Linked DNA regions of Teredinibacter turnerae T7901. The protein of the gene in region 2 interacts with the protein of the main gene of each other region in a pairwise test. Links are inferred from orthologs where the notes say so. Each region holds a gene or a part of one and is shown on either strand. Other genes may lie near its edges.

Region 1 (7,052 bases), 2.4 Mb from region 2 along the record:
GGCCGCAGCAGTTTCTCGCGGGCGGGGTTTGTGTTGATCCAGGCAACATCGATGCGGCCCTTCTGCAGGTGAACCGCGTTACGTGTGGACGTGGCCAAGGGGAAGGCGACTTTCTCGATGACACACTCTTCGCAAGAAGCATTGAGCACATGTTCCAGTAGCACTAGAAAGTAGCTGTAGCGCTTATTGTAGGCGCCCTGGTTTTCAATCTCGTGCACGCGCACGGGAATTGAGTCTGCTGCCGTGGCGAGCGGAAGCGCGCTAGCAAACAGGGCAAGTGTGAGCGCTATCCTGGTGAGTCGCTGTACCGGCATGAGAGTCGTCCATTGCCCCAATCTGCACGATGGAGCTTGGCTGAGTGAGTTCTCGCCGTACAAGCTTACAGGCTTGGGCCTGGCAAGAATTGATTCAAGCGTTCCCAAGTATATTCAAGTATGGCAGTGCGGGTCGATAGCTGGAGAAATAGGGGATAAGCGGCTAGCGCAAGATTTCCTGGCGGGCAGTTTTGGCACTGTGGACATTAACGCCAGCGAGCCCGAGTGTGATATCCAGCAGCAGATTCCAGATATCGCCTTTGGCGCTACCCTTGGCGATGCGATCAGCCAGTGCTGTTTTGCGCAACAGGCCGTAGAGTTGGGGCAGTTTGTGGCGTTGGATCGCCTGTTTGAACAGCGGTTTGCGTTTATCCCATACGCCGTTGCGCTTAGCGGCCAGGTCGAAGTTCTCTCCGGCTTGCAGGCCTTCTTTGATATTGGTGAGCGTGCGGATATCGCGGGTCAGCGCCCACAGCAGTGCCAGGGCTTCGGTACCTTCAGCGCGCAGCCCCTGCAGGCTTTCTGCCGCCGCGCGACTGTCACCAAAAATTGCTTTATCGACCATGCCGAAGGTGTCGTAACGCGCGGAGTCCATAACCGCGTTGGCCATCATCTGGGCATCGATAAAATTTCCCTCAGCGACCAGTTTGAGTTTTTCCACCTCTTGTACCGCGGCGAGTAAATTGCCCTCCGTTTTGGCACAGAGAATATCGATAGCTTCGCTGTCAGCGTTGAGACCGGCTTGCTTTAAGCGGGTATCCACCCAGCGCGGCAATTGTGCCGGGCCGACTGGCCAGATGGTGATGACTTCCCCGGCCTGGTCTATCGCTTTGTACCACTTGCTATTCTGGCTGCGGGAGTCGATTTTGGGGCTTACCAGGAGCAATAAGGTGTCGTCGTTGATGTTCGCACAAAACTCCAGAATCGCCTTACTACCCGCATCACCGGGTTTGCCATTGTGTATACGGATTTCGATAATTTTTTTGTCTGCGAACAGAGACATGGCATTGGTGGCGTTGTACAGCTCGTCCCAACTGAAGCCCGCGTCTGTGTGATACAGCTCGCGCTCAATAAAGCCCTGTTTTTTCGCCGTCTGGCGAATCGCATCGCAGGACTCCTGACTCAGCAGAGGTTCGTCTCCGGTAACCAGGTACACCGGTGCCAGGCGCTTTTTCAGCGCGCCTGGAAGTTGGTCGGCGCGAAGCTTGGCCATTAATCTGCCGTCACTTCCGCACGGGATAATTCAGGTACCGCATCGAGCATACGCCAGGCTAATTCTTCTCGCATTTCCTCGCGTAACGCCTGCTCTTCCTGGTTTTTGGCGACGATAATCTTCGGGTCGAAATCGTAGGTGCGCCAACTGGAAACTTCCTGTACTGCACTGCGTAGCGGTTGGGCTGAAGCGGCTCCCTGGCTGTAGTGATAGCGCACGGTCAGCACAAGCTGATACTGCGCCGTCACTCCGGTTTCGCTTACTGACAGCGGGCGTTTTTCGAGTCGTACGTCATCCAGTTCGAGCGTGAGAGCCGCCGTGCTGGTGGGGTGTATATTTTTACTGGTGAGGATGCGGCGCAGTGTCCGTGCCATGGCGCTGTTGGGTTCGCGGGCCAGCACGTGGAGCTCGCTTGGCAGCGCGGTGCTGGTGGAATGCGGATTAACCCCGCGCAACTGCCAGCCACAGGCGCTTAGGACCAGACACAGCGCGCAGGCAAGCAGCGCGCTGGTTTTCGGGAAAGGTGAGCGATTCACTAGGCCACCACGATATTGACCAGTTTTCCTGGTACTACGATGATCTTGCGGATCATTTTATCGGCGATGAACTTCTGTACGTTCGGGTCTGCCAGGGCGAGCTTCTCCAGTGCATCCTTGTCGGCGTCCGCGGGTGCTTCCAGCTTCGCTCGTACTTTGCCGTTGACCTGGGCAACCAGTGTAATTGAGCTCTTCACCATCGCCTCTTCGTCTGCCGCAGGCCAGGTGACGTCCAGCACCGGCTCACTGTGGCCCAGTGCTAACCAAAGCTCGTGGCAGATGTGCGGCACGATAGGGGCGAGAACCTGAACGGCAGCTTCCAGCGCTTCCCGCTCAACCGAAAGACCTTGCTCGTTGGCGCGATCGGCATTGCGGCCCACCTCGTTCAGCAACTCCATAACCGCGGCAATAGCGGTGTTGAAGGTTTGGCGTCGGCCGTAGTCGTCGGTGACTTTGGCGATGGTTTCGTGGGTTTTGCGGCGCAGGTCTTTTTGCGTGTCGTTCAACTCCGCGGGGTTCAACTCGCCGGGTTCGCCAGCCGCCAGGTGAGTTTGCACGGTTTTCCATAATTTCTTAAGGAACCGGAAGGCGCCTTCAACACCGCTGTCGGTCCACTCCAGGCTCTGCTCCGGCGGCGCAGCAAACATGGTGAACAGGCGGACGGTATCGGCACCGTATTGACCGATCAGTTCGGCTGGGTCGACGGTATTGCCTTTGGATTTGGACATTTTGGTGCCGTCTTTCAGCACCATGCCCTGACACAGCAGACGCTCAAAAGGCTCGTCGCAGGCGACCAAACCTTCGTCGCGCATCAGTTTGTGGAAAAAGCGCGCATAGAGCAGGTGCAAAATAGCGTGTTCGATACCGCCCACATATTGATCGACCGGCAGCCAATAGTTGGCTTTGTCGCTGTCGATCATGGATTCGCTGCTGGGCCCCGCGTAGCGCGCGTAGTACCAGGAGCTCTCCATGAAGGTGTCGAAGGTATCGGTTTCGCGCTCGACTGCCTGACCGTCCAACTCGTCTTTTTTCCACGAAACATCCGCTTTAATAGGCGACTGTACCCCATCCATCACCACGTCTTCCGGAAGCAGAATTGGCAGCTTGTGTGCGGGCACGGGGATTTCGCCACCATCGGGCAGGTTAAAAATAGGGATGGGAGCACCCCAGTAGCGCTGGCGCGAAACGCCCCAGTCGCGTAGACGGTAGTTGGTGGTTACACGACCCTTGCCTGCTGCAACCAGGGTTTGCGACAAGGCTTCGAAGGCGGCGTTGAAATCCAAGCCGTCGTATTCGCCGGAATTCACTAAAATGCCTTTTTCGACAAACGCGGCTGTGTTCAGGTCGATCTCTTCACCGTCTTTGCTGGCGACCACCTGCTTGATGGGCAGATCGTATTTACGTGCGAACTCCCAGTCGCGCTGATCGTGACCTGGAACCGCCATAACCGCGCCGGAGCCGTAGTCCATCAATACATAGTTGCCAACCCAAACGGGCACTTCCTCACGGGTAATAGGGTGCAGGGCTTTGAGCCCGGTATCCATGCCCTTTTTCTCCATACTCGCCATATCGGCTTCGGCAACCGACTGCACTTTGCATTCCTGGATAAACTCTGCGAGAGCCGGGTTGTGTTCCGCCACGGCCAGGGCAATGGGGTGCTCCGCCGCAAGAGTGACGTAGGTAATACCCATGGTGGTGTCGGGGCGAGTGGTGTAAACCTCAAAGTGATCGTGACCGGCGATAGGCGCGCTCAGGTCGAAACTCATCTGCACGCCCTTACTCTTGCCGATCCAGTTTTTCTGCATGGTGCGCACTTGCTCAGGCCAGTGCGGCAGCTTGTCGAGATCCTTAAGCAACTCTTCGGCGTAATCGGTAATGCGAATAAACCACTGCGGAATTTCTTTGCGTTCTACCGGGGTATCGCAACGCCAGCAGCAACCTTCCACCACCTGTTCGTTGGCCAGTACGGTCTGGTCATTCGGGCACCAGTTCACCGCTGAGACTTTCTTATAAGCCAGACCTTTTTCGTAAAGGCGGGTGAAGAACCACTGTTCCCAGCGATAGTAATCCGGTTTGCAGGTGGTCACTTCGCGGGTCCAGTCGAAGCCAAAGCCTAGTTCTTTTAGCTGGCTGCGCATGTAATCGGTATTGGCGTAGGTCCACTTGGCCGGCGCGGTGTTGTTTTTGATAGCCGCGTTTTCTGCGGGCAAACCAAAAGCGTCCCAGCCCATAGGGTGCAGCACGTTTTTGCCCTGCATGCGCTGAAAGCGTGCAATTACATCGGTGATGGTGTAGTTGCGCACGTGGCCCATGTGGAGCCGACCGCTGGGGTAGGGGAACATGGCGAGGCAGTAGAACTTTTCTTTGCTGGTGTCTTCGCTGACTTCGAAGCTCTTGTGGGATTCCCAGTATTGTTGCGCTTGTTGCTCAATTTCTGACGGGTTGTAGAGGTCTTTCATGCGAATGTCGGGCTGCGGAATAGGATTGAAGGAAAAGTCGGGCATTATGACAAAAAACCCGCCTAGCGGGTAGGCGAGCAGTGGTTCAAAGCTGTGTTAGACGCTACTTGAAACTGTTAATTGTTAGGGTACTATTCTCGCTCCTGCCGACAGGAACCAATAATAATCAAAGGGTGAAATATTATGCGAAAGTCTATCTTGGCTATGGCAGTGCTCGGTATCGCACTGGCTGGCTGCAAAAATGAGGCGCAGCAAGCGCCGGCCCAACTTTCCTCGGACGAGCAGCGCGAAGCCTACGCTGTGGGCATGTACATTGGTGAGAAGGTTAAAGATGTCGTCGATGAAAATCGTGGCGTAGACCCGAACTTCGATGTCGACCTGTATTTGCGCGGAATTACGGATACAGTCAAAGGCGATATGCAAATGTCGCAAGAAGACGCAAAAACGGTGTTTTTGGCGCTACAAAAAGAAGTTCGTGAGTACAAGCGCGCGGAACAACAGCGCCAGCGAGAAGAAAACCTCGCCAAAGCACACGCGTTTATGGAGGAAAACAAATCCAAAGAGGGGATTCAGGTTACTGAGAGCGGCTTGCAGTATCGGGTACTGAAAGAAGGTGACGGAGAATCTCCAGACAAACTGGATCGCGTATCAGTGTTTTACAAAGGAACCCTGACCGATGGCGCGGTTTTCGATCAGACTGAGCCGGATAAACCTCGTCAGTTTCAGGTGAATCGCCTGGTTAAAGGCTGGACAGAAGCGTTGCAACTGATGAAAAAAGGCGAGAAGATCGAGCTGTTTGTGCCGCCTGAACTGGGCTACGGCAATCAGGACCGCAGCCGCATCCCGCCTAATTCTGTACTGGTTTTCGAATTAGAACTGGTCGATATCGCTAAGCGCGAAGCGCCGAAAAAGTCCTAGCCGTTTGCTTTCCAGCCGCTGGCTAGCGCCCGCGCGCATCGCGTGGCTCTACTTGCGTTGTTGTTCTACCAGTGCTGTTACCTGCTCCGTGTAGGTCGCAGCACTGCCCGCCCAGCTTTCCATCAGCTTTTTGAAATAATGCAGATTGGTCGCCCGGTTCGCGACCGAAGGCCCGCTGCTGGCATCTTCTGTATTGCGGTGATCCTCCAGTGTCATAAAGGTTGCGCCATCAGGTGCCTTTAGCGCCATGCGGATACCGGCTTGCCCCGCTTGCGCGATGATAGTCTGCTTTATTCCCGGGGTTTCTGGGGCAAAAATATAGAGATCGATTAACGCAGCCTGTAAGTGGATGGCGCCAGAATCTTTGCTATCCACCACCGTCCAACCCTCCGCGCGAAATGCCTTTTGCAGGGATTTTGTCAGCTCGGCCGCATAGGTTCGCGAAATTTGTTCCTGATAGCTGGTCGAGGTTTTTGCCTGGAAGCGTTTTAACCAGATATCGGCGAAATGCACGGCGACGGGCTCGATAGCGATCTTCCGTGCAAGTGGCAGGTTAAACGTTTCTGCCAGCATCAGTTCATTAAATTCCGGTACTTTCACCGGGCTGAGTGTGGGCGCGCGCGCTTTGATTGCCACTTCAGGTTTAGGCATTGGCGCCTGTGCCAGTTGCAAGTGCTGATAATGCCGCGCAGCGGTTTCTGCAACGGGTGCTGCTGGTGGTACAGCCCTCGGCTCCGCTATAGCACTTGTGGCCTGTGGGGCAGCGACGGGTGCGGCTTGGGTGGTCGCGATCCGCTGCACTGCGGCAGGTTCGTTTGCGGTAGGGAGTGGTTTGGCCAGGAGTGGTTTGGGCAATTCAGCCGTCGCAGTCGCAACGGTTAATGCGGTGCTAGCGTTTGGTGTTGCTACAGCCTCGCGGGGCGCGATGTCGGCGGCATTCACATTTATGGCGATGGCAAGGCCCGCCGCACAGCACACGGCTGAGAGCCGCTCTGCGATGCGCGATTCCCCCGCTGCCGGCGTGAACAGGCGTTGTATCCGCGCCAGCAGCAGATTTTTGCGGCCTCGCGCAGCGAGCACGGCCCGTTGGTGCAGATTGATTTCGGCGATATTGGCGAGGCCAGCAGCAAAGTGCTTGGGGTTGCCACAGTAGGTGATGGCGATATCGTCGCAGGCGTTTTCGCGCTCCTGATCGATCTGGCGGCAAATCCACAACACGGCTGGATTAAAAAACAGCAGATGGCGGAAAACGCTCTGCAGCAAATTCACCAGATAATCGTGGCGGCGAATATGCGCTAACTCATGTAACAGCAGTGCTTCCAGTTGCTCCCGTGGCAGTTGGGTTAGCAAGCCCAGCGGCAACAGTATGACCGGGCGCCAGTGACCCATGGTGCAGAGACTGGATACTGCCGGGGACTCCAGTAAGCGAACCGTTTGTTTTATTGCCAGCGTATTGCGCAGCCCATCGGTGATGACCTGCCACTCGTTAGCGGTAGGTACCGCCTGAACACGAAGCCGCCAACTGTAGGCGATATTTGCGAGATCAGCCAGCGCGTGAATGACAAATCCAACCAGCCAGCAGATCACAAGGGTGTGTAGATGCGGATTAAGC
Region 2 (6,922 bases):
TCGGGGCGAAAATCACCGTTACTTTCAATAGTTTCAACCGGGCCCAGCTCTCGCGCCTCTGCAAGCGGCGCATTAAACCAACTGACCGTGGAACCGGCCGCTACCGCGCCCTTGAGCTTACCTACTGTAATGGTCGCCGTCTCCGGCGCATAGGTATAAGGTGTGCCGGTCACAGTCCCGCTGCCTTCCCGACCACCGGTACTGCACGCCGTTAGTGTCAATACAACAAGCCCGACTGCATACGCACGAGCTAATGCTGCCTTTTTCACAGGCTTCTCCTACGGATTCTTGGGCAATTGCTGCTGGCGATATTCGCCCGGTGTCTGCCCTGTCCATTTTTTAAACGAACGAAAAAATGCGCTAGGTTCGTCAAAACCTAACTTTTCGGCAATATCCGCGTTGGAAAGTTCTGCGCACGCCAGATAATGAATGGCGACTTCCATTCGGCATTCGTCCTTCAATTTCTGGTAAGACGTACCTTCCTTACTCAGCTGCCGACGCATGGTCGTCACCGACATGTTCAGCATTTCGGATAGCTGCTCCGCCGATGGGATACTCCGGTTGACCTCGCGCTTCAAAATGTTCCGCACCCGTTCGGTAAAACTCAGTTTGAGCGGGTCCTGGGTGACGAGGTGGTAAGGTGCAGTAGATAGAAAAGCCATCAATGACTCGTGATCCTGCACCAGGGGATACTCCAACACAGCTTTGGAAAACGCGAAGCCGACATCGCTGCAATCGTGAATAACGCTTTCCTGACGCACGCAGGCAAGAGGCTCGCAGCCGCGACTTTTCGGGTGTCGCAGTGCAACCTTGTGCAAAGCAATATCTTTACCTGTCAACCACTCCGCAAATTTGTGCCAAGCTATTATGGCGTTAAGTATGTGGCCGGGGTCAGCGTCGCTAAGCAGTTGGTCAAATTCCTCAGTGCCACAACTGCGAACCGGTACCATGCGTAGGAATACATGCTCGTTAGGAGGATCTTCGTCAAGCGTAAACTTGACCAACATGCCGCGACAGATTTCGGAAAACTCGCCGGCACGAATAATCGCCTGCCGCAAGTTGCTGCAACTGAGCAGGGTCAGACACATCATCCGAAAAGAGCCAAGCTGAACTTTGCCACCCACGAACATACCAAACCATTCGTCTTCGGTTGTGCGCATAACCAGCTGATATAAAGACGCATAGCGCCGCGCGCTAATGTCGGACTGCAAGCTCAGGGCCTGTTCGTCTATTTCGGCCTGCTGGAGGATTGTTCGCGTATCACAACCTGCGAGATGCGCCTGCTCCAACAACCTTGTCACATAGTGCGCAGGAATCCTCGAGTCTTTCATTTTTCGCTGTCTTCCTCGAGCTTATTGTTAAGCCTGTGCAAGGATTCATCCATGACGCTATCGCCCCGCCCCATCAGCCAGCGCAGGCACAAACCCAACACCGCAGCGGCGCCAACAAGCGCTGCAAGCAGTAATACTGCGACCCAGAGTGCCTCGAAGAGCTTGTCTGCCGGGTAGCCGAATCTCACAACCATCATTGCCAGCGCAGCGCCACTGGCGATTAGCGTTACCATGACGTTGGAACGCTTATTAAAGCGGAATTTAACTTTCATGTAGCCTATCGTACGAATGCGTTTTCTTGAGTCCACTCGCAGTGAACTTTGTGAATACCAGCACCTGGTGTGTGACCATTATTGCGACTCTCCCAGGTAAAAGTATGCGTGCCGTATAGTTCTGTTTCCAAGTGGACTACGGCTGACACCCAATACATCTGATTGAGCAGTGCTTCAAATTTTTCAATCCAGTTATTCCACTCGTACTCAATAGCTTTGTAGGAGGCACCGAAGTGCATTACGTCGGAGAGATATGCCTCGGCGTTCACCTCTAATTCGGGAATCGAAAACATCTCCTGACACAGATAAGGCCACTCTTCGGACTTGGGTAACGCTAGCATTGCATTGCGATTATTTTGGCGCCGCGATACATCACCTGGGTTCGATGAAAGGTCTTTTATACAACCGTAAACAATGGATTCCTGCTCCATAAATCTCTCGTATTAAACTGCTCAGTGGCTCAAAACGGCCACCAGGAATTCAGCCGATCTTCGCACTTATTCAATTGCGCCTGGTAGCGCGCAGCGCGAGAACTTACTTTCTTAGCGGTCGCTTTGAGCCAGGCTTTGCTGTTAAACGTGCCGCGCGCGAACCCCCCGTGGCCTTCGTGATAGGCCAGGTAGAGGCGGTAGGTGTCGCTCGGCTTGATCTTAAGGGTTTTCACGCTCAAATTGTTGTACCAGGCGATGAAATCGATAGCATCATCAAAATCATTGCGATCAGCGCCCCAGTGCGGCGCTTTCGACTTATACCAATCCCAGGTTTCATCCTTTGCCTGGGCATAGCCGTAGGCACTGCTTTTTCGCGGCCCGGGGATAAACCCCAGAATCTTTTTACGCGGCGGCTTGGCGGTGTTTTTGAACCCGCTCTCCTGGTACATAATTGCCATGTTCGTGGCTATTGGCACTCGCCATTTTTTAGTGGCTTTTTTTGCATCTTTGTACCAGCCATTTTTTTCATCGAAGATATGGCAGATATTATCCACGTGCCGAGGCGGTGCGCTGGCGCAACCAGCCAATACGAGCGCACAGAAGATAAACAGGGAGAGTTTCACCGCGCGCCCCATTTTAGAAAGAATCGAGCAGCGCAACAAAAGCGGCTTCGTCGAGCACCTCAATACCCAGACTTTCCGCTTTCGCCAACTTGGAACCGGCACCAGGCCCGGCGACGACACAATCCGTTTTTTTAGATACACTCCCAGTCACCTTGGCCCCCAGTGCCAGTAATTTTTCTTTCGCTTCATCGCGCGACAGTGTTTCCAGCGTACCCGTCAGCACGTAGGTTTTGCCATCTAACGGCAAACTTTCCGCGGCGACAGGAGCACTCTCTGGCCAGTGCACGCCAGCCTCTTGCAAAAGCGCAATTTGCGCGCGGTTACCCTGCTGCTGGAAAAAATCAAAGATGTGATGGGCGACGATTGGCCCCACATCATCCACAGCTACCAGCGCCTCTTGGTCCGCGTCCATCAGGTTTTTCAGCATACCAAAATGCTGTGCGATGTTTCGAGCCGTCGCCTGGCCCACTTCTCGAATACCCAGCGCAAACAGAAACCGGGGCAAGGTGGTCGATTTACTTTTTTCGATGGCATCGATGACATTTTGTGCAGACTTGTCACCCATTCGCTCCATGTTAGCCAGTACCTCGTGTTCCAAGCGATAGATGTCTGCGATATGCTCGATATGACCAAGCCCCACGAGCTGCTCTACCAGTTTATCGCCGAGCCCTTCAATATCCATCGCGGTGCGACTGACAAAGTGCTTGATCGCTTCTTTACGCTGCGCGGCACACACTAACCCGCCGGTACAGCGCGCAACTGCCTCACCTTCCAGCACTTCCACTTGCGAGCCACACACTGGGCAGTTTGCAGGAAAGACAATCTCCTTTGCGTGTTGCGGACGTGCAGACAAGACTACTGAGACGATTTGTGGAATAACGTCCCCAGCCCGGCGCACGACCACCTGGTCGCCAATTTTTACCCCCAGGCGCTCAATCTCATCCCGATTGTGCAGGGTCGCATTGGATACGGTTACGCCACCGACAAAAACAGGCTCAAGCCTCGCCACCGGGGTTACCGCGCCAGTCCTGCCCACCTGGAACTCGACGTCGTTAAGCACGGTCATTTCTTCTTGCGCGGGAAATTTGTGCGCGATCGCCCATCGTGGCGCTCGGGATACAAAACCGAGCCGGTTTTGTAGGCCATAGTCGTTCACTTTGAAGACGATGCCGTCAATGTCGTAGCCAAGGTCCGCTCGTTTCTCGCCCAAATCGCGATAATAAGCTAAACATCCGCCAGCCCCGTGCGCCAGGGCACGCTCGCCAGCAACCACAAAACCCAGCTTTTCCAGCAGATCCAAAGTGCCGAAGTGCGTCGGCGGAAGCTCGCCCTCTACGTAGCCGACACTATACGCAAAGAATACCAGCGGCCGCTTGGCGGTGATCGAAGGATCTAATTGTCGCAGCGCGCCAGCAGCGGCATTGCGCGGATTAACAAACAACCTGTCACCGCGTTCCTGCGCGGCTGCGTTGAGCTTGGCAAACCCAGCGCGCGGCATAACAACTTCGCCCCGTACTTCAAACACCGCCGGAACATTGTCTCCGCTCAATTTAAGCGGCACCGAGCCGATGGTCCTTACGTTCTGAGTAATATCTTCACCGGTCGCGCCATCACCTCGTGTAGCGCCACGTTGCAAACGCCCATCGCGATACAACAGGCTTACGGCAATGCCGTCGAACTTGGGTTCACAGGCATATTCAAGCTCCGCATCCGAGGCTAAACGGTCTTGGATACGCTTTTCAAACGCCCGCATATCCTCATCACTGAAAGCGTTGTCCAGCGATAGCATGGGCACTTCGTGCTGCACGGATGAAAAACCTTTGAGCGGCTCTGCACCGACGCGTTGGGTCGGCGAATCTGCGGTTTCCAGCTGCGGAAACTCCGCTTCCAGCGTTTTCAGTTCGTGGAACAGACGATCGTACTCGGCGTCCGGAATTTCCGGCTCATCGAGCAAATAGTACTGTCGGTTGTGGTGATTAAGGAGCTGGTGCAACTCATTGCAACGCCGCATTACGGCTTCGGAGGGGACCTGACTATCTGCCATGGGTGTTTAAACCGGTATCCAGGTTTTGTGATAAAACCATCTTACTAAAGTATCGGCTGGCGGCTGATACAGGATTAACTGCCAGCGGCGCACAGCCATAAAATAAGGAGTAAGCCGCGCGGGCCAACCTAGGCTCGCGCGAGTTTGCGCTTGCGTTCGTATTCGACTACCCGCTGACGCGCGTGTTCGATAGTCTGCTGCGTCATTACGCTGCGATTCTCGTCTTTGAGCTCACCATCCAGAGCCGCCGCGAGCGCTTTGGCGGTGCCAGCCATGGTGTCGAAAGCACGGATACTTAAGCCGTCCAGCTCATCGTCATCCAAGGTGTCGTCGGGTATGGGGAGACTCAGAAACAGGCTGACACCGGGCGTCTGGAAATCCGCCATGGCCGATAAATTAAACGTACCCGGTACCACCATATTCGCCAGGCTGAATAGAATCGGGCCATCACCATGCTCGCGCAAATGGCGGTGAAAAATATCCATCGCGCCCAGCTTCATATCTGCGGACATCAACGCCGCCAGCAACGACTGCCCGTCGAACCTGGTCCCCGTTTTGGCCATAACGTTAATAATCAGCACCTCGTCCGGCGCTCGCGCCGCCTCCTGATCATCGTCTGGCATTGCCTTCTCGGCGCGTTTTGTCTTTTTCTTTGCAGTTGGCTCAGGCTCTGATATATGCGGTCGCTCCTCGGCTTCTACCGAGTCATCCAGGTTGGCAAGATCACCGAGTTGCGGTTCCAGCGGCTCGTTCTCGTCGTCCTCTGGGGAATCCACCGGGTCCATCAACATCGGAACATGCTCGTCCAGATTAAGCGTGACTTGCTCAGGAATCCTGTTGGGTGCCCCCACAGTGGTTTTCTTCTCCCGGTGCTTGCGCTTCAGTGTTTCAGTAATCGATTGCGCATCGCCTTCATCGCGATACCCAACCACCCTGGGCCCGCCGCCTGGGAACTCACTGGAGCTCTCCCGCACGTCTTCTTTGTCTGCCAGTGCCGCGTTTTTGGAAAGCCTTATGCTCTCACGGCGCGCCTGTCGCATACGGCGAAAAGCATCGAGTGTGATACCCGCAATTAAAAGAATAATAATGACGGTCAACCAATCCCGCATTCGGATCATCTTCCTCTTAACAAGTCATTCGTTAAATTATACCCCGGCGATCTGGTTACGACAGTGTTACACCGCCGCCAGTTCAGCCGCTTCCTCAACATCCACTGTCACCATGCGTGATACACCCGGCTCGTGCATCGTCACCCCCATTAGCTGATGCGCCATTTCCATCGCAATTTTATTGTGGGTGATATAGATAAACTGCACCTGACTCGACATTTCTTCCACCATGCGGGCATAGCGCCCCACGTTAGCGTCATCGAGCGGCGCATCCACTTCATCCAGCATACAGAAAGGCGCTGGATTTAAGCGGAATATGGAGAACACAAGAGCGATGGCTGTGAGCGCTTTCTCACCACCGGACAACAAGTGGATGGTACTGTTTTTCTTGCCTGGCGGCCGCGCCATGATTGCGATACCCGTATCGAGCATATCCTCACCGGTGAGTTCCAGGTAGGCGTGTCCGCCACCAAATACTTTGGGAAACAGCTCCTGCAACCCGCTGTTAATCTGATCGAATGTCTCCTTGAAGCGGGTTCGGGTTTCGCGATCGATTTTCTTGATCGCATTTTCGAGCGTTTCCAAGGCTTCCCGCAAATCCTCGTTCTGAGCGTCCAGGTAGGTTTTGCGTTCAGATTCCGTTTTATATTCGTCGATAGCGGCCAAGTTGATGGGGCCAAGACGACTGATACGGTTGCCTATTTTACCCAGCTCCTCCTCCAGATCAGGAATGGTGTCCCCTTCCTGAAGGTTCTCGAGCAACGCCTCCAGATCAAATTCCATTTCAGTGAGCTGCTGCACCAAGCCCTGTTGCTGAACTTGCAGTGTTTGCGCTTCGAGTCGCGCTGATTCCAGACTTGTGCGCAATTCACCGATGTGCCCCTCAAATGCGTGCCGGGCTTTCTCGGCTTCTCGCAGCTCGCCTTCCACCTGCTCTACCGCACGGCGGGATTCGCCCATTTCAGCCTCAACAGCGATACGCTTTTCGAGATACGCTTCCAACTCCAGCTTCTGCTCTTCAACTGGCTCACGAGTTTCTTCCAAAGCCATTCGCAGCGTTTCGCGGCGTTCCAGCATCCGGGCCATCTGGTCTTGCAACCGCTGAATACCCT

The links.
Region 1: the proteins of ligA (region 2) and leuS interact in binary tests that used the Escherichia coli proteins (3 or more experiments, as listed by UniProt). The link is inferred for Teredinibacter turnerae T7901 from one-to-one orthologs.

The regions. Positions count from the first base shown.
Region 1 is NC_012997.1:4,283,370-4,290,421, reverse strand. Bases 1,793-4,846 are described here. They hold leuS (leucine--tRNA ligase), read right to left. Parts: upstream 4,523-4,846; coding sequence 2,063-4,522; downstream 1,793-2,062. Other genes in these bases: TERTU_RS17235 (BamJ family beta-barrel-assembly machinery protein), read left to right, coding at 4,706-4,846; TERTU_RS17245 (LPS-assembly lipoprotein LptE), read right to left, coding at 1,793-2,063. Outside these bases: TERTU_RS17255 (substrate-binding periplasmic protein), read right to left, coding at 1-314; holA (DNA polymerase III subunit delta), read right to left, coding at 478-1,527; more of TERTU_RS17245, read right to left, coding at 1,527-1,792; more of TERTU_RS17235, read left to right, coding at 4,847-5,440; TERTU_RS17230 (M56 family metallopeptidase), read right to left, coding at 5,489-7,052.
Region 2 is NC_012997.1:1,926,153-1,933,074, reverse strand. Bases 2,187-5,110 are described here. They hold ligA (NAD-dependent DNA ligase LigA), read right to left. Parts: upstream 4,702-5,110; coding sequence 2,671-4,701; downstream 2,187-2,670. Other genes in these bases: zipA (cell division protein ZipA), read right to left, coding at 4,830-5,110; TERTU_RS08375 (transglycosylase SLT domain-containing protein), read right to left, coding at 2,187-2,669. In the rest of the region: TERTU_RS08395 (hypothetical protein), read right to left, coding at 1-269; TERTU_RS08390 (helix-turn-helix domain-containing protein), read right to left, coding at 279-1,331; TERTU_RS08385 (hypothetical protein), read right to left, coding at 1,328-1,603; TERTU_RS08380 (hypothetical protein), read right to left, coding at 1,609-2,034; more of TERTU_RS08375, read right to left, coding at 2,064-2,186; more of zipA, read right to left, coding at 5,111-5,810; chromosome segregation protein SMC, read right to left, coding at 5,877-6,922. UniProt on the Escherichia coli protein: DNA ligase that catalyzes the formation of phosphodiester linkages between 5'-phosphoryl and 3'-hydroxyl groups in double-stranded DNA using NAD as a coenzyme and as the energy source for the reaction.